Regions from separate parts of the Pseudoduganella sp. HUAS MS19 genome, predicted to be linked through region 1. Evidence: predicted binding sites of a transcription regulator. Region 1 holds the regulator's gene; the other holds the start of a gene.
The links. The regulator HrcA, encoded in region 1, represses chaperone genes, less so after heat shock. The targets are predictions, from matches to a motif close to TTAGCACTCNNNNNNNNNGAGTGCTAA.

Region 1 (12,090 bases):
TGGAGCGCGCCCAGCTCCAGCTGGCCAAGGAAATGGGGGTGCGGGTCGACGACAATATGCTCGACCGCGCCATCGCCCGCATCGCCGAGCAGCAGAAGATGACGGTGCAGCAGCTGCGCAACCAGATGGAGAAGGAGGGCACCACCTTCGCCGCCTTCCGCGAAGAGATCCGCGAAGAGATCGTGATGCAGCGCCTGCGCGAGTATGAGGTCGACAACAAGATCAATATCGCCGAAGCGGAAGTGGACAACTTCATCGCCGCCGAAAAAGCGGCAGCGTCCGAGCAGTTCGAGCTGAATATCTCGCAGATCATGGTGCGCATCCCGGAAAACGCCGCGCCGGAGGTGATCGGCCAGCGCCAGAAGCGCGCCGAGGAGGTGCTGCGCCAGCTGCGCACCGGCGCCGACTTCGCCAAGATGGCCGCCACCTATTCCGACGCCTCCGACGCGCTGCAAGGCGGCGCGGTGGGCTGGCGTCCCGGCAGTGCGCTGCCGCCGATCTTCGCCGATGCGCTGAACAAGCTGAAGCCGGGCCAGAACACACCGATCATCAAGAGCGCGGCCGGTTTCCACATCCTGAAGCTGGTCGACAAGCGCAGCATGGCCGAAGCGGCTGCGCAGGAGACCGTGCAGCAGACCCACGCCCGCCACATCCTGCTGAAGGTGACGCCGACCATGAGCGCGGCCGACGCCAAGCGCAAGCTGCAGGAACTGAAGGAGCGCCTGGACAACAAGGCCGCAAAATTCGAGGAACTGGCGCGCCTGTTCTCCAACGACAGCAGCGCCAGCAAGGGCGGCGACATGGGCTGGCTGTATCCGGGCGACACCGTGCCGGAATTCGAGCAGGCCATGAACGGCCTGAAGCTCGGCCAGGTATCCGAGCCGGTGGAAACCTCCTTCGGCTACCACCTGATCGAAGTGCTGGAGCGCAAAACCGACGACGTCTCGAAGGAAAAGCAGCGCGCCGCCGCCCGCAACGCCCTGCGCGAACGCAAGCTGGTGGAGGCGGTGGAAGACTGGCAGCGCCAGGTGCGCGACCGCGCTTACGTCGAATTCCGCGACGAGTCGCTGAAATAAGCAGGCGGGGCACACCATGAGCGCCAACCTGCAAGCACGGCGCCCGGGTGTGCGCCCCGTCGTTGCCATTACCACCGGCGAGCCGGCCGGCATCGGGCCGGAAATTGCCATCCGCGCGGCGTGGGCCATGCGCCACCAGGTCAACGCGGTGCTGGTGGGCGATGCCGCCTTCCTGGCCATGACCGCGTCGGCCATCGATCCCGGGATCCGCGTCAGCGCCATTTCCACCATGGCCGCGCGCAACGCCGGCCTGCCGCACTTCGGCGCCGACCGCCTGTGCGCGCTGGACATCCCGCTTGGCGCCCACGTGCAACCGGGCATACTGGACAAGGAAAACGGCCGCTACGTGCTGGCCACGCTGGACGCCGCCATTGAAGGCATCCGCGCCGGCTGGTTTGAAGCCGTAGCCACGGCGCCGGTGCAGAAATCCACCATCAACGATGCCGGCGTGCCGTTCTCCGGCCACACCGAGTACTTTGCCGAGCAGACCGGCACCGCGCGCGTGGTGATGATGCTGGCGGGCGACGCCGATGGCATGCCCCTGCGCGTGGCGTTGGCCACCACCCACCTGCCGCTGAAGGACGTCAGTGCCGCGCTCACGCAAGAGAGCCTGGCGCAGACGCTGGACATCATCCACGCCGACCTGCGCAGCAAGTTCGGCATCGCCGCGCCGCGCATCCTGGTGACCGGCCTGAACCCGCATGCCGGCGAAAACGGCTACCTGGGGCGCGAAGAGATCGACACCATTACTCCGGCGCTGGAAGCGGCGCGCGCGCGCGGCATCGACGCACGCGGGCCGTACCCGGCCGACACGCTGTTCCAGCCCAAATACCTGAAGGACGCGCACTGCGTGCTGGCCATGTACCACGACCAGGGCTTGCCGGTGCTGAAGTACGCCACCTTCGGCCACGGCGTCAACATCACGCTCGGCCTGCCGCTGATCCGCACCTCGGTCGACCACGGCACCGCGCTCGACCTGGCCGCGCAAGGGCTGGGCCGCGCCGACTGCTCCAGCATGCAGGCCGCGCTGGAAGCGGCGCTGCAGATGGCCCAGGCCAGCCAATAAGAAAGACAGAACATGAAACACATTGCCCGCAAACGCTTCGGCCAGAACTTCCTGCAGGACGACCGCGTCCTCGGCGACATCATCGATGCCATCGCGCCGGCCGCCGGCGACACCATGGTGGAAATCGGCCCCGGCCTGGCCGCCATGACCGACCTGCTGCTCAAGTCGCTGCCGCACATGCACGTGGTCGAGCTCGACCGCGACCTGGTGGCGCGCCTGGAAAAGCGCTACCCGCGCGAAAAACTCACCATTCACGCCGGCGACGCGCTGAAGTTCGATTTCGGCTATATTCCCGTGCCGGAAGGGAAGAAGCTGCGCGTGGTGGGCAACCTGCCGTACAACATCTCTTCGCCGCTGCTGTTCCACCTGGCCGAATTCGCCCCCATCGTGCAAGACCAGCATTTCATGCTGCAAAAGGAGGTGGTGGAGCGCATGGTGGCCGAGCCGGGCAGCAAGGCCTACAGCCGGCTGTCGGTAATGCTGCAATGGCGCTACCGCATGGCCATGCTGTTCATCGTGCCGCCGGACGCCTTCGACCCGCCGCCGAAAGTCGATTCGGCCATCGTGCGCATGATCCCGATCGAGCAGCCGCTCTCCTGCGACCCGGCGCGGCTGGAAACGGTGGTACAGAAAGCCTTCTCGCAGCGGCGCAAGGTGATCCGCAATTGCGTGGCCGGCATGTTTACCGAAGAGCAACTGCTGGCGGCCGGCATCAACCCGCAAGACCGGCCGGAAACGGTGCCGGTGGCAGCCTACGTGGCACTCGCCAACCTTCCAGTTTAAAAGTCGGGGTCAGGTCCGGCAATCGGACAAATCGCAAAGCGATTTGTCCGATTGCCGGACCTGACCCCGACTTTCAACTTAGCGGGCGGTGATCAGTTGCAGCACCTGGCTGGCGACGCGGTCCCAGGTGAATGATTTCGCATACTCCAGGCTGCTGGCGCTGACCTCGCGCCAGTAGGCGGGCTGCTCGAATTTCAGGATTTCGCTGCGCCAGGCTGCCGCATCGAGGTGGGCGGGATAGCGTGGATAATCCTTGGCCCAGATCTTGATACTGTCCAGTTCGTGCGTCAGGACCGGAATCCCGGCGGCCATCCCTTCCAGGATGGTCAAGCCAAAACTCTCGAGATCGGTCGGGTGCAGCAGCAGGAAGGCTTGGCGCAAGCGTGCCAGCACTTGGTCCTGGCGCTGGCGGCCGTGGAAAGTCATGCCGGGCGCATTGCCGTACCTGGCCAGCAAGCCGTCCAGCAGGGGGCCGTCGCCCACGATATCGAGGTGGTAGCCTTGCTGGGCCAGGCCGCTTTGCATGAAGAAGTCGGCCAGCCAGTCGACATTCTTGCTGCGGTCCAGGCGGCCGATGTACAGCAAGCGCTTGTCGGCCGGGTAGGCGGGCGGGCGGGCCGGGAAAAAGTTGTCGCCGACGCCCAGCGGCAGCGACGCAATCTCGAGGCCCCATTTGCGCCGGGTCTTTTGCGCCGCCCGGTAGCCCAGGTAGAACACCTCCGCGGGTGGCACATGGCGGAAGAATCCCCGCATCGATACGCCAGGCAGGAAATGGCGGAACCGACCGCGCAGCGCCGGGTAGCGCTTCGACAGCAGGTAGGCATCGGCTTCATAGAAGGTCACGATGTAATCGTAGCGCGCCAAGTCCATACCCGACTGCTTGAGCGCCCGGAAGAAGCTGTAGCTCTCGATCTTGAAGCGGCTTGTCATCAGGATCTTGCTGAGCACATGGTTCAGCGTCGAGTCGCGCGCCACGAAGGGCAAGGTCAGCAGCTCCACGCCGTCGAGGTCGATCAGGCGCTGGCGGCCGTCGCCAGGGTCACCGCTGAGCAGCGTGATGCGCGCCTGGTCCCGCAGGCGCTGGCAGAACTGGCTGACCACGGTCTCCGTGCCGCCGATGTAGGCGGCGACGGTGGGGCAAATGAACAGCAGGCGGGGTTGGTGATCGTGGTTCAAGTGCTGCCTGCCTTCCATTTGGGGGCGGCAAACATCAGGGCGCCCTGCAGGCCGAGGAACAACATGACCCAGGCGCGGCTGACCGAGCCCATGAATACGGTATTGGTGAAGCTGCACAGGATGAGGATCAGGGCAAACGCCAGGACCACCCCGCCCTCGAAGCTATGGCGCCGCTGCCAGCCGGTCCAGAACACAGCCGCATACAGCCAGACCAGGGCCAGCAGGCCGAAAATCCCGTAAAACGAGGCGTAGAACAGGAAGGCGTTGTGCGGCTCCACGAATGCCTTGCCTTCCTCGCCTTGCGCCTGGCTGGCCCAGGCGGCTTCAAAACCTGCCGCGCCGCCGCCCAGCAGGGGATGCGCGCGGAAGACGCCCCAGGCGGTCTTCCACATTTCCAGCCGGTAACCCAGCGAGGTTTGCGTGACATTTTGCTGCAGCAGCTGCATATCGCTGGCCGCGTCCTTGATCCGTTTTTGCACCGTGGGCGCCATCAGGAGCGCAACGCAGGCGATCACGCAGAGCAGGACGGCCTTGGTCCGGTTCTGCTTGGTGAACAGGTTGGTGATGATGAAAGGCAACAAGACCAGCACCACCCACATGCCGGTGCGCCCCATGCCGGAAGTCAGGCCGGCGAAGAACAGGATCATGCCCGCAATATAGGCGGCCCGGATCCCCTTGCTTGTTTCATGTTTATACAGAATCGACAGCAAAACCACGCCAATTGCCAGGAACTGCGAGTACAGGATGTAATTGGCAATCAGGGACGGCGGGTCGAGTGGCCACCAGCCCTTGTACGGGAGCTGGGCGTACAGGAAGCCGACGAAGATGCCGCATACCAGCGCGCGCAGCCAGGGCAGGATACGCATCTGGCTGGCCGCCAGGGAGGTCATGAGCGCAATGATCCAGTAGTAGCTGGTTTCGGCTTGGATCACCAGTTTGCTGCTGGCAGGATGGAGCAGGGGCGACAATACCGGCAAGGCGGCGAGGATCGCCGCCGGCGCGATCCAGGGCAAGGTGCGCCAGCAGCGCAGCGCCCGTGCGAAGCCGCCGCCCGCCACAAACAGGATGAAGGCAAGCGCCAGCGCAATGAACAGCAGTGCCTTGGACAGGGGAAGAAAGAAGAATGCTACCGCGTAGGCGTTTTGTGTTGCATTCAGCAGTTTTACCGGTTGGCCCTGGTAGCCGTCTGAGGTCATAAATTTTTCCGGCAATGCCGCTTGGATCTTGAAACAGTAGGCGACTATAGCTCACAAATATCGCGCGCATCAAGACTGGCCCGGTTCGGGTGCGGCCGGCGCTGGACGAAAAAAAAGCCCGCTCAGGGAGCGGGCTGAATCCATTTCTGTTAAGAAGTGGAGGAGACAGGGAGAAGTATGCTGCGTCGCGGCATATTGTTCCAATTTATTTTACGAATCCCAGTCATTCCATTTTCTTATATCACGATTTGGCTTTGCAAATCACCTTGACGTTGGTGCGGGGGGCATCGCCCATCACGCCACTGCCGTTTTCCACACTGCAAGACAGGGTATCTGGCTGGGCCAGCACCGTGATGCCGTAAGCGGTGCCGACCGGGATAGTGCCCGGCACGGTAAAGCTGGTGGCATCCTTGGCAATTGTGATGCTGCCGCTCGAGCTGCCGTTGACCAGCACCAGGCCGGTGGCATTCAAGCCTTCCACCGTGCCGCCCAGGGCGTAGGCGTTCTGGCTGCAGCTGATGGCAATATTGATGCTGGTGGTGTGGCCGGCCGACCCGTGTTCGGTGCCGCCCAGGAAGCCGCAAGTCATGTGCTCTGGCTGCTGCTTGATGCTGACCCGGTATTCGGTGCCGTAGCTGATGCTGTTCGGGAAGCTGAAGCTGGTGGCGCCGGCGTTGATGCTCAGGTCGTTGCCGCCATTGTTCTGCAGGATCAGGCCGTTGTTGGCCAGGCCGGTGATGGTGCCGCCGAGGGTGAAACTGGCTTTACCGCCGCAGGCGGCCAGGGCTGCGGCCAGCAGGGCCGCGGCAATCAGTTTGGTTTTCATGAGGATGCCTTCTTAGCTGGATTTGGTAACGCAGGTGACTGTCACGTCAACGACAGCGTTGGCGGGCATGGTGCCGGCGCCCAGGCCGTTCCCGCCGCCGCTGACGGTGCAGGTCTGGCCGGTCGGGTGGTTCAGCACGGTCACCCCATACACCGTATTGTTGCCGATCGGGCTGGCGAATTGCCACGGGCCGTTGGCGGTCACGCCCAGGGTCTGGGCGCCGTTGGCCAGCACCAGGCCGCTGCCGTTCAGACCGCTAACTGTGCCGCCCAGGGGGAAGGCATCGGGGGTGCAGGTCACGGCGGCTTGCTGATAGGTGTAGTAATTGATCTTACCGGTATTGTTGGCCAGTTTGCACGTCACGTTGGCCGGCGCGGATTTGATGGTGATGTTAAATGGCGCGTCCGGTTCCATCAGGGTCTTGAAGTAATACATGCCGTTGCCGGTGCCGGTGATGACCAGGTCGTCGCCGCCATTGTTCTGCAGCACCAGGCCGCTGCGGTCGATGCCGATGACCTGCACGCCCAGGTTCAAGCTGCCGTTGCCCTTGCCGCCACAGGCGGCCAGGCCGGCGACGCACAGCAGCGCGGCGGCAGCAGACAGATACTTACTCTTCATTCCACGTTCTCCAGTCGGTTTCGCGCCTTGCGCGGACAAATCGGCGCCTATTTTAGTGCATTTGCTACTTCTATAGCCGATTTGGCCAGCTTTTCCCTTGTAACAGCTTGCAACCGCGGCGCGGTACAATGCGCCCATGAAGCCGAAAGCCATCCTGTTCGACCTGGACGACACCCTGTGGCCGATCGCGCCCGTGATTGCCGAGGCGGAAGTCACGCTGCACGCCTGGCTGGCGGCCCATGCGCCGAAAGTGGCCGCGGCGTGGTCGATCGATGCCTTGCGCGCGCACCGCGCCGAACTGGCGGCGGCCCGCCCGGAACTGCTGATCGACCTGGGCCAGCTGCGCCGCGCCAGCCTGCAGGCGGCCTTTGCCGCAGCGGGCGAGGACGCGGCCCATGTCGACAGCGCCATGGCGCATTTTTTTGCCGCGCGCAACGCGGTGACGCCCTACGACGATGTACTGCCGGGCTTGCTCAAGCTGCGCCAGCATGTGCAACTGGGTACGATTTCCAATGGCAACGCCGACCTGGAAGTGATCGGCCTGGCCCACCATTTCCAGGTTTCGCTGGCGGCCGCCCATTTCGGCGCGGCCAAGCCGGCGCCGGACATTTTCCGCGCCGCCTGCCAGGCGCTGGGCGTGGCGCCGCACGATGCGGTGTACGTGGGCGACGACCTGGCGCTGGACGTGGCCGGGGCGCAGGCGGCCGGCCTACGCGCGGTGTGGATGAACCGGCATGGCGCCACGCTGCCGGAAGGGGCGCCGCGGCCGGACGCGATTTGCGCCACGCTCGATGAATTGCTTGCGTGGCTGGAACAACAGTTGGCAGAATAGAGCCATGCATCTCGATCTCCGCGCCCAAACCCTGCTCAAAGCCCTGGTCGAGCGTTACATTGCCGACGGCCAGCCGGTGGGCTCGCGCGCCCTGTCCAAGATTTCCGGCCTGGAGCTGTCGCCGGCCACCATCCGCAACATCATGGCCGACCTGGAAGAGCAGGGCTATGTGGCCAGCCCGCATACCTCGGCCGGCCGGGTGCCGACCCCGCGCGGCTACCGCATCTTTGTCGACACCCTGCTGACGGTGCAGCACATCGACGAACGCGCGGTGCAGGCCGGCCTGCAGGCGGCCTCGCCGCAGCCGCAAAAGCTGATTGCCAACGCGGCCCAGATGCTGTCCTCGCTGACCCAGTTTGCCGGGGTAGTGCTGGCGCCGCGCCACGAGTCGGTGTTCCAACAGATCGAATTCCTGCGCCTGGGCGAGAAACGCGTGCTGCTGGTGATCGTCTCGCCCGGCGGCGACGTGCAAAACCGCATCCTGCTGACCGACGTCGACTACACCCCGGCCCAGCTGCAGCAATCGGCCAATTTCATCAACCAGCATTATTCCGGGCTGTCGTTCGAGGATGTGCGCGGACGCCTGCAGCACGAGCTGCGCCAGTTGCGCGACGATATGGGGCGCCTGATGCAGGCGGCGGTGGAGGCCGGCAGCGCGGCGATGGCCGAATCGGCCGAAGACATGGTGATCGCCGGCGAGCGCAACTTGCTGTCGGTGGCCGACCTGTCCTCGAATATGAGCTCGCTGCGCGCGATGTTCGACCTGTTCGAGCAGAAGACCGGACTGATGCAGCTGCTGGACGTGTCGTCCAAGGCTTCCGGCGTACAGATTTTCATCGGCGGCGAGTCGCAGCTGGTGCCGATGGATGAAATGAGCGTGGTGACCGCGCCCTATGAAGCCAACGGCAAGATCGTGGGCACGCTGGGGGTGATCGGACCGACCCGCATGGCGTACGAACGGGTCATCCCGATTGTCGATATTACGTCGCGGCTGCTGTCAAACGCGCTCAGCAACCACTAAAAAATAAATGGGGACGTACCCCATTTATTTTTCGAAGAAAAATGGGGTACGTCCCCATTTATTTTTTCAGTGCTTGTGCGGGCAGTTGACCTTGGTGCAGCTGCCGTAGATGGCCAGCGCGTGTTCGGCAATCTTGAAGCCGCGCTCAGCGGCGATGCTTTGCTGGCGCTTTTCAATCTCTTCGTCGACGAATTCTTCGACCCGGCCGCAATCGAGGCAGACCAGGTGGTCGTGGTGCGAGCCTTCGTTAAGCTCGAAAATCGCCTTGCCGCTCTCGAAATGGTTGCGGTTGAGCAGGCCGGCCTGCTCGAACTGGGTCAGCACGCGGTACACGGTGGCCAGGCCAACATCCATGTTCTCGGCCAGCAGCAGCTTGTACACGTCTTCTGCCGTCAGATGGCGCACGGGGCTGCTCTGGAAAATGTCGAGGATCTTCAGGCGCGGCAGGGTAGCCTTGAGGCCGGACGCCTTCAGGTCGGTAGGGCTGTTACTCATGTTTGCTAACGTCAGTTGCGGGAAGTGCTTTATGATATAGCGTTTTAGGCACTTCTGCTCACGGAATTGAGGTATGCATACTATGCGTTTGACCCCGCTGTCTTTGTTGCAACGTAGCACTGCGCTGCTGGCTGCTGCCCTGTTGGCGGCCTGCGCCAGCAAGCCAGCCACCGTGGCCCCGGTGGAAGCCTCGCAGGGGGCCCAGACCACCCAGATCAGCAAGACGCAGAAATTCCTGTGGTTCTTCTCGCCCTACCGGCCCGACATCCAGCAGGGCAATTTCGTGTCCAAGGAAATGCTGGCCCAGCTCAAGAACGGCATGAGCAAGGACCAGGTCAAGTTCCTGCTAGGCACCCCGCTGATGGCCGATGCCTTCCACGGCAAGCGCTGGGATTACCCGTTCCGCCTGGCCAAGGGCAATGGCGAGCTGACCACCAGCACGGTGGTGGTGTTCTTCGACAAGGATGACAAGGTGGAACGCTTCGAGGGCGGCGACCTGCCGACCGAACAGCAATACATCGAGCGCATTGCCGGCCCGATCAAGGAATTCAAGAAGGCCGAGGACGCCAAGGGCAATCTGGCGCCGGGCAAGGCGCCGCTGCCGGGCGGCCAGGAATCGGGCACCAGGCAGTAAGCATTGACAGCATTAAGGAATTAGCAAGATGACGCAACTGAATATCGCCATCGCCGGCGCCAGCGGCCGCATGGGCCATATGTTGATCGAGGCGGTGCAGAAGGCGCCGGCGGCGCGCCTGTCCGGTGCGCTGGACCGCGCAGGCGCGCCGGCCCTGGGCAGCGACGCGGCCGCCTTCACCGGCCAGCCCGCGGGCGTGGCCATCACGGCCGACCTGGCCGCCGGCCTGGCCGGCGCCGACGTGCTGATCGACTTCACCCGCCCCGAAGGCACCCTGGCCCACCTGGCTTACTGCGCCGAGCATGGCGTGAAGATGGTGATCGGCACCACCGGCTTCGACGAGGCGGGCAAGGCGGCTATCGCGGAAGCGGCCAAGCGCACGGCGATCGTATTCGCGCCGAACATGAGCGTGGGCGTCAACGTAACGCTCAAGCTGTTGGAGTTTGCGGCCAAGCAGTTCGACCTTGGTTACGACATCGAGATCATCGAGGCGCACCACCGCCACAAGGTCGATGCGCCGTCTGGCACCGCGCTGAAAATGGGCGAGGTGATTGCCGAAGCGCTGGGGCGCGACCTGAAGCAATGCGGCGTGTTCGCGCGCGAAGGCGTAACCGGCCCGCGCGAGCCGTCGCAGATCGGCTTTGCCACCGTGCGCGGCGGCGACATCATCGGCGACCATACCGTGATGTTCGCCACCGAGGGCGAGCGCATCGAAATCAGCCACAAGTCTTCTTCGCGCCAGCACTACGCCAACGGCTCGCTGCGCGCGGCCGCCTTCCTGGCCGACAAGAAGACCGGCTTGTACGATATGTACGACGTGCTGGGCCTGAACGGTTGATGGAGCACTTCACCTTCGCCAGCTACTGGCAGCGCGGCGATGCGATCAGCCACGCCGTGGCCTATTTGCTGCTGGCGATGTCGCTCGCGTCCTGGTTCTTCATCCTGTGGAAGGGCTGGGCCTCGTGGCGCATCCGGCGCGCGGCGCCGGTGGTGCAGGCGTTCTGGGATGCGCCGTCGGTGGCCGACGGCGTGGCGCTGATGGCCGTGCGCGACCAGGAGGGCATCTTCGCGGCAGTGGCGCAGGCCGGCGCGCACCAGCTGGCGCATGCCAGGAGCGGCAGCATCGGCGCCGAGATGGCGCGCTCCGAGCAGGTCACCCGCGTGCTGCGCGATGCGATCCATGTCTCGACCACCCGGCTCGAGTCCGGCCTGACCCTGCTCGCTTCGATCGCCTCGACCGCGCCGTTTGTCGGCTTGCTGGGCACCGTGTGGGGCATCTACCATGCGCTGGCGGCGGTGTCGGCGCAGGGCACGGTGCAGATCGACAAGGTGGCCGGGCCGGTGGGCGAGGCCCTGATCATGACCGGCGTCGGCCTGGTGGTGGCGATACCGGCGGTGCTGGCGTATAACGGCTTTAACCGCATCAACCGCATCACGCTGTCCGAGCTGGACGCGTTTGCGCACGACTTGCACGCTTACCTGGCCAGGGATTGAACGGATGGCATTCGGCTCCTTCAACCATCACCGGCAGAAGGAATCCATGGCGGACATCAATGTCACGCCGATGGTGGATGTGATGCTGGTGCTGCTGGTGATCTTCATCATCAGCGCGCCGATGTTTACCAATGCGGTGCAGCTGGAGCTGCCCAAGGCGCAGGCCAAGGCTTCGCAGCAGCAAGCCGATAGTGTGAGCTTGGCTATCGATGCCGCCGGCACGGTCTACTGGAATAACGCTGCCTTGCAGGCCGGGGAGCTGGAACAGCGCCTGGCCGAGGCGGCGGGCCTGCCGCAGCAGCCAGAATTGCAGCTGCGGGCGGACAAGGATACCCGCTATGAAGTGGTGGCGCAGGTGATGGCGGCGGCGCAGTCGCATGGCCTGACCCGCATTGGGTTTGTCACCGATCCGAAGGAAAAGAAATAATGGCTATTGCCACATTAAACGGCGCCGCGATCGGCGATGAGGCGGCTTTCCACGCTGCCTGCCAGGCGGAACTGGGATTCCCGTCGGGCTATAGCGCGACCATCGATGCCTGGGTGGACTGCCTGTCCTACCTGCGCGATGAGGACAATATGACCAGGTTCAGGCTCAAGCCCAATGAGGTGCTGGAGATCGTCATTACGGAGGCGGCGAAGATGCCGGCGGATCTGCTGGAAGAGATCACTTACTGCGTTGGCGGGATCAACGAGCGTTATGACGATTACGGCGAGAAGCCGGCGTTGAAGCTGACCTTGCGCTAAAACCGGCAATGCAGTGTCAGACCCTGTGGGTCTGACACAGGCTTACCGGTTTTGCTCGCCCGGCGCCAACGTCAACACGTCGAAGCCGGTCTCGGTGACTGCCACCATATGCTCCCACTGCGCCGACAG
Region 2 (12,090 bases), 860 kb from region 1:
ACCTGGACGACATGCTGTTCTACGGCATGCTGGGCGTGATCGTGGGCGGGCGCCTGGGTGAAGTGTTCTTCTACCAGCCGGAAATGCTGCTGACGCCACTGCGCGTGTTCAAGGTGTGGGAAGGCGGCATGAGCTTCCACGGCGGCTTCCTCGGCGTGCTGATCGCCATGGCGCTGTGGGCGCGCAAACGCAAGCGCAACCTGCTGGACGTGTATGACTTCATCGCACCGCTGGTGCCGCTGGGCTACGCCGCCGGCCGCCTGGGCAATTTCATCAACGCCGAACTGCCGGGACGCATTGTCAGCAATCCTGACCTGCCATGGGCGATGATCTACCCGAACGTCGGCCCGCTGCCGCGCCACCCTTCGGCGATCTACCAGATGCTGGTGGACGGTATCCTGGTGTTCTGCATCCTGTGGCCGTTTGCCCGCAAGGCCCGTCCGCGCCTGGCAGTGGGCGCACTGTACGTGCTGCTGTATGGCTGCGCGCGCTTCTTCACCGAGTGGTTCCGCACCCCGGACTGGGAAATCACCGTGGCCGGACTGCCGATCACCTCCGGCCAGATGCTGTCGCTGCCGATGATCATCGGCGCCATCATCATGCTGGTGTGGGCTTACCGTTCACACCAGCCCAACGGCGCCGGCCAGCGCGCCTAAGGCGATCAGCCACAAGGGATTCAATCTGCTTGCATAGGCCGCCGCTGCGGCGGCCAGCGCCAGCACGATGCCGCGCCAACCGGCGCCGGCCACGTTCAGGAAAGTCCACGCGGCGCCGGCCAGCATGCCGGCAGCCAGCGGCGCCAGCGCATCGCGCAGCGCGCCGGCCCAGCGCCCTTCCCCGCCGCCATGACGGTTGATCACCGTCCCCAGCGCCAGCACCAGACAGGACGAAGGCACGATCGCCGCCAGCGTCACCACGACCGCGCCAAGCCAGCCCTTGATCATCCAGCCGATCAGCGTCACGAACAGCAGGTTCGGGCCGGGAGCCGCTTGCGCCAGCGCGTACATGGCGGCGAACTGCTCGTCCGTCAGCCAGTGGTTCTGTACCGAGACGTAATGGTGCACGTCCGGAGCCACCAGCACCACGCCGCCGCCGATCGCCGTCAGCGACAGCACCGCCAGGTGCCAGGCCAGGCCGCCCAGTTTGACGTCATCGTTCACGGCTTCCTCCAGACGAAAGCAAACAGCAGGAAGCCGACCGGCACCAGGGTGGCGACCACCGTGATCAGCCCGACCTTCGCCACCCCGAGGCCGACAAAGGCCGCCACCAGCAGCGCAAGCTGCACCGCGCGGCGTCCGGGCTGGGCGGTGCCGCGCAGCATGCCGGCCGCAAGCTTGAGCGCCGTCGCGAGGATCAGGCCCGACGCGGCTGCCGCCATGCCGCGCATGGCATTGACAAAGAGCGGCTGGTGCGCCAGTCCCTGGTAGGCCGCGCCCAGCGCGATGACGATGAAGAATGGGCCGAGCAGCAGCCCGGCCAGCGCGGAGAAGCCGCCTGCCACGCCAGCGTAGCGCTGGCCGACCATGACGGAGAGATTGCAGATCGTGGGGCCGGGCAGGAGCTGGGCGATGCTGAGAAGCTGGCCGAATTCAGCGGCAGTCAGCCACTGCGTGCGTTCGACCAGGTGGCGGTAGGCAAAGGGCAGCACGCCGCCAAAGCCCTGCATCGCCATGTGTGAGAAGACCTTGAACAGCGCCCAGCATCCGACCCGTGCATCCTGCATCGCAACCTCCATTCAGCCCGGCATGCCCGGCCGCGGCCGGGGCGCCGCGACGCGTCCGCTACGCGAACGCGCGGTAAAACATATAGCCCGCAAGTGCGAACAGCACCACGGCAAAGGCGCGCTTGAGCGCAGCCACGTCCATTTTGTGCGCCATGCGCGCGCCCAGCGGCGCCATGACTACGCTGGCAGCCACGATCACGGCCAGCGCAGGCAAATAGATAAACCCCAGCGAATACTGCGGCAGGCCCGGCGCTGACCAGCCAAAGTAAATATTCGACAGGGTGCCCGCCAGCGCAATCGGGAAACCCAGCGCCGCGCTGGTTGCCACCGCCTGGTGAATACGCACATTACACCACGCCATGAACGGCACCGAGATGAACCCACCGCCAGCACCGACCAGTCCCGCCGCGGTGCCGATCACGCCGCCCGCGGCAAACATGCCCGCCGTGCCAGGCAATTCGCGCCCGGCGGAAGTTTTCCTGTTACGCAGCATCTGCGTCGCGGAGAACGCCACGAACAGCGCGAACAGCAGCGCCAGCGCCGAAGTATCCAGCTGCTTGCCGATCCAAGGCCCGATCCAGGAACCGATCACGATGCCCGGCGCCAGCAGGGCCACGATGCGCCATTGCACCGCGCCGTGCCGGTGGTGCGCCCGCACCGAAGACAGGGAAGTAAACATGATCGTCGCCAGCGAAGTGGCAATCGCCATATGCACCACCAGTCCGGGCGGAAAGCCCTTGGCCGTGAAGATCATGGTGATGAAGGGAACCAGCACCATGCCGCCGCCTATCCCCAGCAAACCCGCCGCGTATCCGCCTCCCGCCCCCATCAGGAGCAGGATGCCGATCAGACTCCAATCCATCAAACGCCCTTCAGCAGCGCCATCACATGCTTCCACTGGGCCGGCGTAACCGGCGTGATCGACAGGCGGCTGCCTTTTTGCAGCACGGCCATGTCTTCCAGTTGCGGCAGCGTGCGCATCTCCGCCAGCGACAGAAGGCGCGTCTTGCGCACGCCCTTCACGTCGACGGAAATCCAGCGCGGCTGCTCCTGCGTCGCCTTCGCGTCGTAGTAATGGCTCCTGGGATCGAACTGCGTGGCGTCGGGATAAGGCCCGCTGACCACTTCGGCAATACCGGCAATACCCGGCTCGGGACAGGAGGAATGGTAGAACAGGACGCCGTCGCCGATCTTCATCGCATCGCGCATGAAATTGCGGGCCTGGTAATTGCGCACTCCGAACCAGGGCACCGTCTTGCCGTTGGCGGACATCACATCGTCGATGCTGACTTCGTCGGGCTCAGACTTCATCAACCAATATTGCATGGCGCTCCTCTGGGCGTAAAAAAACGGTTGCGCACCCTCGGGTGCTGGCAACCGCTTTCGTATGGAATGAGGCCCCGCCTGTGCCGTTATGCCGGCATCCCGAACCTTACGGTTCAAGGTGGTTGCAGTTAGTTCAACTTCGGGTTCATCAGACAAGTGACGCTCACGCCCGTCGAACAAATTTCCGCAACCGATGCGTGTAAATGGTTCAAGGAATATATGGCAAATCTCGAACACCGCAGGGTGACACGAAGTTTACTCCTCAAACGTTTTGCGGGAAAGGCCTTTAAGACAATTTTTGGGAATTAGAAGAGATTCTCTTGCGGCGTCAGCGCGTTGTCGAGCACCTTGTGCATGGCGCCCAGCTTCTCCTGCACCTCCAGCATCGACGGGCCGCCATTGGCAGTCTTCGATGCCAGGAATTCGGCCGCCATGCCCAGCGCCGCCATCACGGCGATGCGGTCATTGCCCTTGATCTTGCCGGCATCGCGGATCGCACTCATCTTTTTGTCGAGCAGGTTGGCCGCTTCGCGCAGCGCGCGTTCTTCGTCAGCCTTGCAGGCGAGCTTGTAGGGCTGGCCCATGATGGTCACGTCGACTTGGATCATTGTGCATCCTCAGGAGTGTCTGCTTCGGCAGCGGGGATTTTATCGAGCAGCGCCATCACGCGTGCGTGCGCCTCACCCAGGCGGCGCTGGTATTCGAGATTGTCGGCCACCAGAGCTGCATTGGCCTGGCGCAACTGGGAATTCTCCCGGCGCAAGGCTTGCGCGAGTTCCGCAAGGCGGTCGATTTTGTCGGAAAGTTCTTGGAAGTCTGCGATCATCCCGAAACTATAGAGCCGCACGATTGTACGGTCAACTTGGTGTTATACATGCTTACGATTGTAGCTCATTTGTAAGCGTGCCCTGCGATCTTGCGCGCTGCCGCCGCGATGTCGACGCACACGTCCTTGAACGCGCCGCCGATGTCGGCCAGGTCATTGCCTAGTTCCCGGAACCAGATGCCGAGGCTCATGGTCTGTCTCCCTTGTTTTGACCCCGCCATTACACCAGGTGAAAATGACGGGACGGCCAACGCTTCGATTACAAAGCTGTAATCGAGACCCGCCCGCATTGACGGCGCTTTGGCATTTCCTGACAATGCTGGGGATGAAAGCCCTACTGGTAGAAGACGAACAGCGTATCGCGAGCTTTGTATGCAGCGGATTGCGCGAACAAGGCATCCTGGTCGACCATTGCGAAGATGGGAACCAGGGCTATGACTACGCGCTGACACGCCAGTACGACATCATCCTGCTCGACATCATGGTGCCGGGCCGCGACGGCCTGGCGATCCTGAAAGCCCTGCGCCGCGACGGCCGCGACACGCCGGTCATCCTGCTGACCGCACGCAATGAGCTGGACGACCGCCTGCAAGGCCTGAACCTGGGCGCCGACGACTACCTGGCCAAGCCGTTCTACGTGGAAGAACTGATCGCCCGCATCCACGCCCTGCTGCGCCGCGTAAGCGGCGAGCGGCAGAACGTGCTGACGGCCGGCCCGCTCAAACTGGACCGCCTATCGCGCGTGGCACAACTCGATGGCCGCGAAGTCGAACTGACCAGCCGGGAATTCAACCTGATGGAATACCTGATGCGCGCGCCGGGCCGGGTGTATACCCGCACCCAGATCCTCGAGCATGTGTGGGGCTACGACTTCGACCCGCAAACCAATATGGTCGACGTCTGCATCCAGCGCCTGCGCAAGAAGCTGGCCTTGCCCGAGCACGTTGCCATCGAGGCTGTGCGCGGCGTCGGCTACCGCCTGCGCAAGCCGGATGGCGACGCATGAAGCCTGCGCGCCGCCCCTTCATCCGCTCCTTCCGCATTCGCATTGCGCTGATCACGACCGGCCTCGCCATCGGCGTGGTCGCAGTGCTGTTCGTCGCCTCCGCCGTGGCGGTCGTTGCGCGGCGCGCCAGCATCCTGGACCGCATGATGGTGGCGCACCTGTCAGGGCCGGGTTTCGGCACCAGGACGCCGGCCGTATGGCCTTCCATCGATGCCCACCTGAACGCCAGCTTCAGCGGCTTCGCGCCGGCCGGCAGCACGGAGCATTTCGCCATCCTGCGCGCGGTGGACGACAGCGGTGCCCTGCTGTACCGAAGCCCTGACTGGCCCCGCTCGCTGCTGGTGCCGGAAGCTGCCGACAGCCAACTGCGCACCTACTACGGCGGCGGCACGCAGTGGCGCATCGGCCAGACGCGGCGCGGCAGCGTGCTGGTGCAGTTCGGCGTCAACACCACCCTGTCTGAAGCCCAGCTCAAGGCCACCATCTGGCGCTTTGGCGGCGCAGTGATCCTGCTTTGCCTGGCGGTGGGCGGCGTGGCGTGGTACCTGGCCGGCCGTGCCATGCGCCCGATCGAACACCTGACCGGCGTGATGGAACGCATCCGTGCCAGCGATCTGCGCCAGCGTGTGGCAGCCGATGAAGAGGTGACGGAGTTCGAGCGCCTGGTTACCGTGTTCAACGACATGCTGGACCGGCTCGAGCGCAGCTTCCTGCAGTCGGCGCGCTTCTCGGGCGATGCGGCCCATGAACTGCGCACACCGGTATCGATCCTGCAGGGCGAACTGGAACGCGCCTTCGAACGGGCCGGCGCCTACCCCGAACTGGAACAGGCGCTGGCCGACATGCTGGATGAAGTGCGCCGCCTCGACAATGTGGTGCGCAAGCTGTTGATGCTGTCGCGCGCCGATGCCGGCCAGCTGCAGATCCCGATGCAGGCGTTCGACCTGGTGCCGGTCCTGCGTGAGCTGGCCGACGACCTCGACATGATGGCGCCGGACCGCCCCTTGCGGCTCGACCTGCCGCCGCGCATGGATGCGCAGGGCGACGCCGACCTGCTGCGCCAGGTGCTGCAAAACCTGGTCAGCAATGCGGTCAAGTACGGTGTGCCGCAAGGCTGGATCGCCATTGCCGGCCGCCGCAGCGGCACGGGCTGGCTAGTCGAGGTGGCCAACGCCTCAGCCGGCATCGCTTTCGAGCAGCGCGAACGCTTGTTCGACCGCTTCTATCGCGCCGAACATGCCTACAACCGGCGCATAGCCGGCGTCGGGCTCGGCCTGGCACTGGCACGCGAAATCGCCCGGGCCCACGGCGGCGAGCTGAAGCTGTCCGATTGCACGCCGACCCAGGTCACATTCAGCCTGACCCTGCCGTTAATAACTACTCAATAAGTAGTTGCAAGTCATTGATTTGATTGGCTTTTATGTCGGGAATTTTTACAGCAATATAAAAGTTGCTTCGATATTAATTTACAAGCGAATATTAAGTGCTTGATTCATTTAGGACTGTGATTTTTTGGCATGGCCCTTGCATGGATGGCCATGCAGATGATTGGTACCCGCCAATTCCTCACTGAAAAACCTGATTGGAGAGACGAGCATGAAAAAATATTTGCGCTGGTTGCTGGCAGGCGCACTGGGTTTGCTAAGCGCGGCCCAAGCATCCGCGTCGCCGGTGTTCACCGTGAACCCCACGGTCATCAACGGCGCCGGCAGCACCTTTGACGCCGATGCCATCAATGGCTTTTCTTCCACCCGTATCCGGCATGAAGCCGGCGACCCGGCCACCTTCTACCGCGCCAGCGGCTATGCTGTCTTCACCGGTTTTGCGCTGAACAGCGCGCCAGTACCTGGCGGACAATCGCAAGTCAACGTGGCTTACGGCCTGTATGCAACCTTTACCCAGGAGTTCACCTGCTCCGGCGTGCTGGCGCCAGGCGTGAGCTGCAACGTGAGCGCTTTCTCGTTCGAGCTGTGGGCCGACCCGGACAACGACAACACCTATTCGCTGGCGACCGTAGCGCTGGACCCGACCGTCCTGGCTGCCGGCGACCAGTACAAGCTGGCCAGCTCGAGCATGCTGACCGCCGGTGTCGGCGGCCTGGACCCGCTGGGCGGGGCGTACCAGAACCTGAACTTCGGCTGGGAGTTGTTCGACAATCCCGATCCGCTGGTGCCGGACGGCTTTGACTACTTCACCCTGCCGCGCCCGTTCTATACCGCCGCCTTCTCCGCCTTCAATAACACCTCGCTAGGCATCGAATGCGACGTGGCGGGCTGCCTCGGCGCCAACATCGTGGCGATTAACTCGGAGACCGGCATCTTGGACTTCAACCAGGTTCCGGAACCTGGCAGCCTGGTCCTGCTTGGCCTGGGCTTGCTGATGGTGGGCACGCAGCGCTTGCGGCGCCGCTAAGCCGAGCGCTGGAAGGCACGACGAGCTGATGCGATTGCCCGCATCAGCTCGTCGTGGCATGATCGTTTTTCAGCGCCGCGCGTTGGTCGGCCTTTTTAGCTTTCACCATGCTATTTGCGGGATGACTTGACGCCTGGCGCTTGCTGGAGGAACTCGCCATGCATGACAGCCCCGACGCCACGTCCAACACTGCGCACGACACCAGCGCAGACGACGCAGCCCCGCACTCCACGCTGAGCGAAGGCGATCCCCTGGTCGCGCAACTAGCCGACCAAGTCACGCAAGAACTGGACTTCGGCATCAGACTGGTCGACACGCCCACCGGGCGCAACCAGGCCAGCATGCTGATCCACCGCATGTATAGCTGGCGCGGTTTTACCGGCAACCATGCGTTGACGCCGGTCGCCAACCGCGTCACCCTGATGGCCAGCCAGCGCGGCGAAGCGGTGGGCACATTGAGCGTCGGCCTGGATTGCCCGGAAGGCTTGCTGGCCGACGAGCTGTTCAAGCCCGAACTGGACGCCTGCCGCGCCAAAGGCGGCCGCATCTGCGAAATCATCAAGTTCGCCTTCGACATGGCGGGCAACAGCAAGCAGTACCAGGCCGCCCTGTTCCACCTGGCCGTGATCACCGCGCGCGACGTCCACCAGCGCACGCATATGTTCATTGAAGTGCAGCCGCGCCATCGCGCCTTTTTCGACAATGCGCTGGGCTTCAAGCAGATCGGCGAGCCGGTGCTGAACCCGCGCGTCAATGTGCAGGGCATCCTGATGTGCGTCGAGCTGGCCTATATGACGGAACAGATCCAGCGTTACGGCGGCAAGGGGGCGGTGCCCGGCGTACGCTCGTTCTACCCGCAGTTCTTCTCGCCGCGCGAGGAAATAGGAATCGTCAACAGAATGCTCAACCTGCCACATGACTAGCCGCGACAAAGAACCTGCGATGGCTGCCCGCTTCCAGTACGAAGAGGCGTTTGCGCGCAACCTCGGTTGGGTCACACCGGAGGAACAGCAACGCTTGCGCGGCAAGCGCATCGCCATTGCCGGCATGGGCGGCGTGGGCGCCGTGCACCTGCTGACATTGGCCCGGCTCGGCGTCGGCGCCTTCCATATCGCCGACTTCGACTGCTACGACATCCCCAACCTGAACCGGCAGGCGGCCGCCTTCATGTCCACCATGGGCCAGCCCAAGGTGGCCGTGGCGGCACGCATGGCGCAGGACATCAATCCAGAAATCGAGATACGCCAGTTCGGCCAGGGCGTCAACGGCGCCAATGTCAGCGCCTTCCTCGACGGGGTCGACCTGTATGTCGATGGCCTGGACTTTTACGCCTTTGCCGCGCGCACCCTGGTCTACGGCCACTGCGCCGCGCAGCGCATCCCCGCGACCATGGCCGCGCCGCTGGGGATGGGCGCCTCCTGCCTGAATTTCCTGCCAGGACACATGAGCTTCGAGGACTATTTCCAGTGGGGCGACTTGCCGGAAGTGGAGAAAGCCCTGCGTTTCCTGGTCGGCCTGGCGCCGGCCAGCCTGCATCGCGGCTACCTGGTATGGCCGCAGGGCGTCGACCTGGCGCAGCGCCGCGGCCCGTCCACCAGCATGGGTTGCCAGCTGTGCGCGGGCATCGCGGCCAGCCAGGCGCTGAAAATCCTGCTGGGACGGGGCAAAGTGCTGGCCGCTCCCCACGGCTTCCAGTACGACGCCTACGAAGACAGATATGTGACGACCTGGCGGCCGGGCGGCAACCGCCACCCGCTGCAGCGCCTGGCCATGGCGCTGGCGCGCCGCAAATTCGTCGGTACGGCGCCGCCGCGCGCCGGCTGACTGGGGTGCGCGGCAGCCCGCCATTACCCGCTACATTCCACCGTTGGCTCCGATTTGTGCCAAATTATCACTTTGGCATGATTGCTGTCAAATCAACGCTTGACCAGACGCAAAGAAATTCCCTTGAAAAGGGAAAGTGTCGTCCCTATAATTGTTGGCACTCGTTAGCCGAGAGTGCTAACAACTGTCAATAAACCGAGTTAAAGGAGTTTTGTATGAACCTTCGCCCTTTGCATGATCGCGTCATCGTCAAACGCCTGGACCAGGAAACCAAGACCGCGTCCGGCCTGATCATCCCTGATGCAGCCGCTGAAAAGCCAGACCAGGGTGAAGTGCTGGCAGTTGGCAACGGCAAAGTTGCTGACAACGGCACCGTGCGTGCTCTGGAAGTGAAAGTGGGCGACCGCGTTCTGTTCGGCAAATACGCCGGCCAAGCCGTCAAGGTGGACGGCCAGGAACTGCTGGTAATGCGCGAAGAAGACATCATGGCCGTGGTGCAGAAGTAATCACAGCCCCCTAGATAGACAGAATTCAGGAGAAAACAAACATGGCAGCTAAAGAAGTCATTTTCGGCGATTCCGCACGTGCCAAGATGGTCGAAGGCGTGAACATCCTCGCCAACGCAGTTAAAGTCACCCTGGGCCCGAAAGGCCGCAACGTGGTGCTGGAGCGCTCCTTCGGCGCCCCAACCGTCACCAAGGACGGCGTGTCGGTCGCTAAAGAGATCGAACTGAAAGACAAGCTGATGAACATGGGCGCGCAGATGGTCAAGGAAGTTGCTTCCAAGACCTCCGACAACGCCGGTGACGGTACCACCACCGCAACCGTGCTGGCCCAGGCAATCGTGCGCGAAGGCATGAAATACGTTGCCGCCGGCATGAACCCGATGGACCTGAAGCGCGGCATCGACAAGGCAGTTGCTGCCACCGTCGAACAGCTGAAGACCATGTCCAAGCCAACCACCACCTCCAAGGAAATCGCCCAGGTTGGCGCGATCTCCGCCAACTCCGAGTCCTCGATCGGCGAGCGTATCGCTGAAGCGATGGAAAAAGTGGGCAAGGAAGGCGTCATCACCGTGGAAGACGGCAAGTCCCTGCACGACGAGCTGGACATCGTGGAAGGCATGCAGTTCGACCGCGGCTACCTGTCCCCGTACTTCATCAACAACCAGGAAAAGCAAGTTGCCGTCCTGGAGAACCCATTCGTCCTGCTGTGCGACAAGAAGATCTCCAACATCCGCGACCTGCTGCCAGTACTGGAGCAAGTAGCCAAAGCCGGCCGTCCGCTGCTGATCATCGCTGAAGACATCGAAGGCGAAGCACTGGCAACCCTGGTGGTCAACAATATCCGCGGCATCCTGAAGACCTGCGCAGTGAAAGCCCCTGGCTTCGGCGACCGTCGCAAGGCAATGCTGGAAGACATCGCCATCCTGACCGGCGGCCAGGTAGTTGCGGAAGAAGTCGGCCTGACCCTGGAAAAAGCCACCCTGGCGGAACTGGGCCAAGCCAAGCGTATCGAAGTGGGCAAGGAAAACACCATCGTCATCGACGGCGCAGGCGAAGCTTCCGCAATCGAAGGCCGCGTGGCACAGATCCGCACCCAGATCGAAGGCGCGACCTCCGACTACGACCGCGAAAAACTGCAAGAGCGCGTGGCCAAGCTGGCCGGCGGTGTTGCCGTGATCAAGGTTGGTGCAGCCACCGAAGTCGAAATGAAAGAGAAGAAGGCCCGCGTTGAAGACGCACTGCACGCAACCCGCGCAGCTGTGGAAGAAGGCATTGTGCCTGGCGGCGGCGTAGCCCTGCTGCGCGCCCGCGCTAACCTGAACGTCAAAGGCGACAACGCCGACCAGGACGCAGGTATCAAGATCGTCCTGCGCGCAATGGAAGAGCCACTGCGCATGATCGTCACCAACGCCGGCGAAGAAGCCTCGGTGGTTGTAAACGCAGTGCTGGCTGGTTCCGGTAACTACGGCTACAACGCTGCCAACGGCACCTACGGCGACATGGTTGAAATGGGCGTGCTGGACCCAGCCAAAGTGACCCGCTCGGCCCTGCAGAACGCGGCGTCGATCGCTGGCCTGATGCTGACCACCGACTGCATGGTTGCCGAAGTCGTAGAAGACAAGCCAGCCGGCGGCATGGGTGGTATGGGCGGCATGGGCGGCATGGGTGGCATGGACGGCATGATGTAATAGCCGACAGCCTCACCGCTGACCAAGAAGCCTGCAAGGTTCACGCCTTGCAGGCTTTTTTCATTCCTGCGACACGCAATTTCTCATAGGCCCAAGAAGCGAAACGTTGCTTCATACTTTGTCGCCTCCTTGTGATTGTGTAACATCCCGCCATGACATCCGAAACCATCACCTGCCCCACACACGGCGAAAGCCAGTTCGCCTTTGTTTGCAAACACCTGATCGCTGACCCCGCACAGAAATGGCACTGCGGCTATCCCGAAGAAGGCGAGCCCTGGCGCGATGCCTGGTGTTCCGCCTGCAATGAAGTCTTTGAGCGCGAAGGCGAATGGAACGAGAATAACGAGGGCGAAGCCGAAATCGGCATGCTGTGCGGCCATTGCTATGAGGATGGCATCGCGCAAAGCGTCACCTGCATGAATAACGCCACGGCGACGGCCTGGGTTCAGTATCTGGAAACCCGATGCGATGCCATGCAGGAGAAGCAGAAGGCCATGGTCGACAGCTTGAAGCTCAACGACTACCCGCGCTGGGACTATTACCAGGAAACCGCGCAGTTGGTGTTCTCTGGCGGCGAGCTGCCTGAGCTGGTGGCTGATGTCGAATTTGTCGGAACACTTTCGACGGCCAGCGACACCTGGATGTGGTCGTGGGCGAACTTCAGCCTGCTCGAACCGGTGCGCTCGCGCATCAGCGCCTTGCGCGACTTCGGCGAAGAACAAGGCTATCCACTGCTCACCGTCCCGAAGTGGAAGGCTGATATGCAGGATGGCTGGCAC

Region 2: groES (co-chaperone GroES) is a predicted target of HrcA. The motif match lies at 9,272-9,298, and genes of this name have one in related genera.

The regions. Positions count from the first base shown of each region.
Region 1 covers NZ_CM132133.1:6,192,977-6,205,066, reverse strand. Annotated here, with positions in the region: gene ACWBU6_RS28475 (peptidylprolyl isomerase) at 1-1,076, shown strand, start outside; gene pdxA (4-hydroxythreonine-4-phosphate dehydrogenase PdxA) at 1,093-2,142, shown strand; gene rsmA (16S rRNA (adenine(1518)-N(6)/adenine(1519)-N(6))-dimethyltransferase RsmA) at 2,155-2,925, shown strand; gene ACWBU6_RS28460 (glycosyltransferase family 4 protein) at 3,004-4,101, opposite strand; gene ACWBU6_RS28455 (O-antigen ligase family protein) at 4,098-5,297, opposite strand; gene ACWBU6_RS28450 (hypothetical protein) at 5,539-6,123, opposite strand; gene ACWBU6_RS28445 (hypothetical protein) at 6,136-6,741, opposite strand; gene ACWBU6_RS28440 (HAD family hydrolase) at 6,878-7,573, shown strand; gene hrcA (heat-inducible transcriptional repressor HrcA) at 7,578-8,594, shown strand; gene fur (ferric iron uptake transcriptional regulator) at 8,661-9,089, opposite strand; gene ACWBU6_RS28425 (outer membrane protein assembly factor BamE) at 9,196-9,723, shown strand; gene dapB (4-hydroxy-tetrahydrodipicolinate reductase) at 9,752-10,561, shown strand; gene ACWBU6_RS28415 (MotA/TolQ/ExbB proton channel family protein) at 10,561-11,217, shown strand; gene ACWBU6_RS28410 (ExbD/TolR family protein) at 11,222-11,644, shown strand; gene ACWBU6_RS28405 (barstar family protein) at 11,644-11,961, shown strand; gene map (type I methionyl aminopeptidase) at 12,004-12,090, opposite strand, start outside.
Region 2 covers NZ_CM132133.1:5,337,675-5,349,764, forward strand. Annotated here, with positions in the region: gene lgt (prolipoprotein diacylglyceryl transferase) at 1-656, shown strand, start outside; gene ACWBU6_RS24490 (chromate transporter) at 621-1,160, opposite strand; gene ACWBU6_RS24495 (chromate transporter) at 1,157-1,723, opposite strand; gene ACWBU6_RS24500 (sulfite exporter TauE/SafE family protein) at 1,782-2,585, opposite strand; gene ACWBU6_RS24505 (EVE domain-containing protein) at 2,585-3,049, opposite strand; RNA gene ssrS (6S RNA) at 3,117-3,297, opposite strand; gene ACWBU6_RS24515 (cell division protein ZapA) at 3,355-3,657, opposite strand; gene ACWBU6_RS24520 (hypothetical protein) at 3,654-3,875, opposite strand; gene ACWBU6_RS24525 (hypothetical protein) at 3,941-4,066, opposite strand; gene ACWBU6_RS24530 (response regulator transcription factor) at 4,201-4,881, shown strand; gene ACWBU6_RS24535 (sensor histidine kinase) at 4,878-6,269, shown strand; gene pepA (flocculation-associated PEP-CTERM protein PepA) at 6,478-7,293, shown strand; gene ACWBU6_RS24545 (N-acyl amino acid synthase FeeM domain-containing protein) at 7,452-8,216, shown strand; gene ACWBU6_RS24550 (ThiF family adenylyltransferase) at 8,209-9,117, shown strand; gene groES (co-chaperone GroES) at 9,333-9,623, shown strand; gene groL (chaperonin GroEL) at 9,665-11,311, shown strand; gene ACWBU6_RS24565 (DUF6882 domain-containing protein) at 11,464-12,090, shown strand, end outside.